DNA from 2 places in the Streptomyces sp. IBSBF 3136 genome. Region 2 is predicted to be linked to the other one. Evidence: riboswitches for the same ligand, from Rfam matches in the RefSeq annotation. Region 2 holds a riboswitch; the other holds the start of a gene.
The links. A riboswitch is a leader RNA that binds a small molecule or an ion and turns the genes downstream of it on or off. The one in region 2 is predicted to bind cyclic di-AMP.
Positions count from the first base shown of each region.

Region 1 (2,196 bases), on a different contig from region 2:
CACTTGGGGCCGGGCAGTACACAAGTCCGGCCGCAGCGTGGTGAGTCGGCGGGGCGCGAGGTCCGTATTCTCTGATCATGGCCGTACCCCCCGCATACGCACTGATCGCCACCGACCTGGACGGGACGCTGCTGCGTGCTGACGACACCGTCTCCGACCGGTCGCTGGCCGCGCTCGAACGGGCGGCGCGGGCCGGCGCCCGGCACCTGGTGGTGACCGGCCGGCCGGCCCCCCGGGTACGGCCCCTGCTGGACGCGCTCGGCTGCACGGGGCTCGCGGTGTGCGGGCAGGGCGCGCAGGTGTACGACGCCGGGACGGACCGCATGCTGTGGTCGGTCCGGCTGGACCGGGAACTGGCCGAGACCGCGCTCGGCAAGATCGAGGCCGAGGTGGGCCAGGTCTACGCGGCCGTCGACCAGGACGGCGTGGACGGGCTCACCCTGATCGAACCGGGGTACCTGATGCCGCACCCGACCCTGCCCGCGGTGCGGGTGGACCGGCGCGACGACCTGTGGAGCGAGCCCATCAGCAAGGTGCTGCTGCGCCACCAGGCGCTGTCGGACGACGAGTTGGCGTCGATCGCGCGGTCGGCGGTGGGCTCGCTCGCGACCGTCACGATGTCGGGTCCGGGGACCGTGGAACTCCAGCCGTGCGGTGTGACCAAGGCGACGGGGCTGGCACTGGCCGCGGACCACCTGGGGATCGCCGCCGGCCGGGCCCTCGCCTTCGGCGACATGCCCAACGACATTCCGATGTTCGACTGGGCCGGACACGGTGTGGCCATGGCCAACGCCCATCCCGAGCTGAAGGCGGTGGCCGACGAGCTCACCACGTCGAACGAGGACGACGGCATCGCCGTCGTCCTCGAAAGACTGTTCCCGACCGACTGACCGGGACCTCAGTGGTGATCAGTCACCGGTGCCGGTCAGTAGGCGCCGAAGACGTTGTCGATCGACCCGTACCGCTTGGCCGCGTAGTTGCAGGCGGCGGTGATGTTGGCGACCGGGTCGTAGATGTTGAAGGACGTTCCGGCCACGTGGTACGCGGTGAACGTCGGGTCGATGACCTGGAGCAGGCCCTTGGACGGGATGCCCGCGGCGGCGTTGGAGTCCCACAGGTTGATGGCGTTCGGGTTGCCGGACGACTCACGGATCACGTTGCGGTAGATGCCGTTGTAGGTGCCCGGTATGGCCTTCTCCTTCATGATCGCGAGGGACTCGCGGATCCAGCCGTCGAGGTTGTTGGGGTACCCGGCCGGGGTGGTGGAGACGGTCGTGGCGGCGGGGGTGGCGGCGGAGGCGGCCGTCGCGCCGATGAGGGGGAGCGCGAGGACGGCGGCACCGGTACCGGCGACGGCGAGCGTGCGGAAGAGACGGTTGGTGCGGCGCTGGGCGGCAGCAGGCATGGCGAACATCCTCTCCGTCGCCTGCGGGGTGAGCTGTCGGGTTCGGGCGGGGAGGTGCCCGGCCGTGCCCCTGGGGGGAGGCACGACTTCACCCCTAGCCGTCCCGGCGCGACGTGTGCCGTCCGGTCCGGCGACTTACCTGGTTCCCCCGCTCCTGCCGTACGAATGAGTTCGTCGATGGGTGGTGTCAGACGCGGCAGGATTCGGCGTTCGCCTGACAGGCCCGGAAGCTATGCGAGAGCACATGTCCGGAACAAGCGTCGGATTCACATAAAGCACTAGTTGACCTTGGTCTGTGCCTTATGGGGTACTTGATCCTTTGCGGTTGCCAACCCTCAACTGGCCACTGCGGCAAGGGCGGACCGGGGGTGGCGCGATCGTTCGGGTACACGGGCGACCGTGACCCAACTCACGAAATGGCAAAGCGTATCAAATCAGACATGGGGGATTCGAGACATTCGCTGGCCATGGCACGAAAGGAGTAATCCAGCCACCGCGCAGTTCGCGACAAAATGGACTAGTTCGGCGTAAGTCGGTAGAACTCAGCTCTTATCAGATGATCGAAAACATACCGGCCGTGATCCGATACCGCCCGGGCTGGACCGGTGGGCGCTATCGGTGATCGAAACAGGACCGGATACGCTGACTTGAGTGATGGCAGCGACCTATCGACAAACCGTGTAATCGCGCAGCAGACACCAGCAGACAGGAGACCCCTCGTGACCGTCGTCGGGCCGTTCGGGCTGAGCGTGCGGGACCAGGCTCTGGAAGCCGATGTCCAGGCCGGATTG
Region 1 is NZ_JAJSZC010000015.1:33,821-36,016, forward strand. It holds gene V7E45_RS05490 (HAD family hydrolase) at 78-890, shown strand; gene V7E45_RS05495 (transglycosylase SLT domain-containing protein) at 926-1,405, opposite strand; cyclic di-AMP (ydaO/yuaA leader) riboswitch at 1,409-1,592, opposite strand; gene V7E45_RS05500 (polyprenyl synthetase family protein) at 2,125-2,196, shown strand, end outside.
Region 1: another riboswitch for cyclic di-AMP. It lies ahead of V7E45_RS05495 (transglycosylase SLT domain-containing protein); the one in region 2 lies ahead of V7E45_RS14665 (C40 family peptidase).

Region 2 (2,196 bases):
AGATGCCGGGCATGATCCAGATGCTAGGGAGCCGCGCGAGCCGCACGGCGAGGCCACGCGCGCGTGGGGCTCGAAAAGACGACGACGGTACGTCCGCGCATCCGGGCGTCCGGACGCGCGGACGCGCGTCAGGCGGGCCGGACCACGCTGTGGACGACCCGGTCGCCGCCGTGCTGGACGGACTCCTCGCGGACGTACGCGCCGGGCCCCGGCGCGTGGATCATCGTCCCGTCCCCCGTGCACAGGCCCACATGGCTCAGGTCTTCGTGGAAGAAGACCAGGTCACCGGGGCGCGCGTCGGCGAGCGGGACCGTCGTGCCCAGGGCGGCCTGGGCACGGGCGGTGCGCGGCAGGATGACACCGGCGGCCTTCCAGGCGGCCCGGGTGAGACCGGCGCAGTCGTAGGAGCCGGGCCCGCTGGCCCCGTTCACGTACGGCTTGCCGATCTGGGCGCGGGCGAACGCGATCGCCAGGCCGGCCCTGGTGGCACGCCCGCCCGGGGACGTCCCGTACGACGGTGCCGCGGCCTCCCGCGGCCCGCGCGGTCCGGCCTCGGCCGGTGTCGGGGCCTGGGCCTGGGCCAGGGGCGCAGCCGGGGCAGGTGCCGGGGCCGTTGTCGGAGCCAGGGCCGGGGCCGGCGGCGGCTCCGCCGGGGCGGTCAGCCGGGCCAGCAGTCCGCGGGCGGCGGCGAGCTTGTGCTGGACGGCCGCCTTGGCGGTCTTCGGGTCGTACGCCGGTGCGGCCGCGGGGGCGGCCTCCTGCCGCCGGCCGGCGGCTCCGGCGCGCTCGGGGGCGTGCGCCGGGGGGCCCGGAACCGGGGCCTCGGCGTCGGTCTCGGTGCTCCTGGCGGTCTCCTGGCGCTTCTTCACCGTCGAGGCCAGCCGGTCCATCAGCCGGGTCTGGTGGAAGTAGTCGGGCGGGCGCTGGTCCCGCTCCGGCTCCTGCGGGCCGTCGCTGAACGCCGCTTTCCCGCGCAGTGAGTCCAGCCGGCCCCACTGCCGTCCGGTCCGTTCCTGGGTGTCCTCGGACGGCGCGGCCGGCGACTCGGCCCGCCGGTAGAACTCGTCGATCTTCTTCTCGATCTCCTCCACGCTCGGCCTGCCGTCGTCGACGGGGGCCGCCTCGGCCGTCTGGGACAGGACGGCCACGGAGGTGAACGCGGCGGTGGCGAGAGCGGGGGTGCGCAGACCCGGTCCACTTCCGCCGGGCCGCGGCTTGCGGTGCGACGCCAAGGGTGGCGACTCCTTCCAACGTGCCGCCTACCGGGTTAGCTGTCGGGTTCGGGCGGGTGGTTCGGAAGGGTTGCCCTACGGCGTCGTCCCGGTCGGGAGTCGGCCGATTCACCCCGGGATCGGTGGGTCCCCGGCTCCGGCCGCGTGAGGCGCACCGGACTCGGCGGAGGCCACGACGCCCGGCGACGTTCGCCGGAAGGGGTGCGTGCGGCCTGACGGCAACCTAGCCAACTCGTGTGACTCCTGTGAAGGTTGGTGTGCCTTATGTCCGATACATTTCCGTGACCTGGCCCATGTTTCACACCGGTGTGACAGGGCGCTTTCGCAGCGTGAGGGCCATGTCGGCCCCCGCGGCGTGAGGACCGGCCGCGGTGCGTCGTGTCCGGTTGCGAACCCCGCGCGGGCCGGGTTTCAGGGGCGGGGACCGGTTGTCGGTGCGGCGCCCTAGACTCGTAGAGCGATGAGCAGCCTCTTTGACGACAGCTTCCTGGCGGACCTCCAGGCCCCTCGTGGGCACGAGGAGGAACACCCGCCGCCGCCCGAGGACGATCACGCGCCGGAGCCCGTTCCGGACGATCTGTTCGGCGGGAAGTTCGACGTGCCGCCGGACCGTGACGCCCACTACCGTGACGGCGCCCCCCGCCCCGCGCTCGACGCGGCCGCGCTCCTCGACGGGCTGAACGAGAACCAGCGCGCGGCCGTCGTCCACGCCGGCTCACCGCTGCTCATCGTCGCCGGCGCCGGCTCGGGCAAGACCCGGGTGCTCACCCACCGCATCGCCCACCTGCTCGCCGAGCGGCAGGTGCACCCCGGCCAGATCCTCGCGATCACCTTCACCAACAAGGCCGCGGGCGAGATGAAGGAGCGCGTGGAGCAGCTCGTCGGCCCGCGCGCGAACGCGATGTGGGTCATGACCTTCCACAGCGCGTGCGTGCGGATCCTGCGCCGCGAGTCGAAGAGGCTC
Region 2 is NZ_JAJSZC010000055.1:17,908-20,103, reverse strand. It holds gene V7E45_RS14670 (tellurite resistance/C4-dicarboxylate transporter family protein) at 1-13, opposite strand, end outside; gene V7E45_RS14665 (C40 family peptidase) at 129-1,232, opposite strand; cyclic di-AMP (ydaO/yuaA leader) riboswitch at 1,241-1,408, opposite strand; gene pcrA (DNA helicase PcrA) at 1,693-2,196, shown strand, end outside.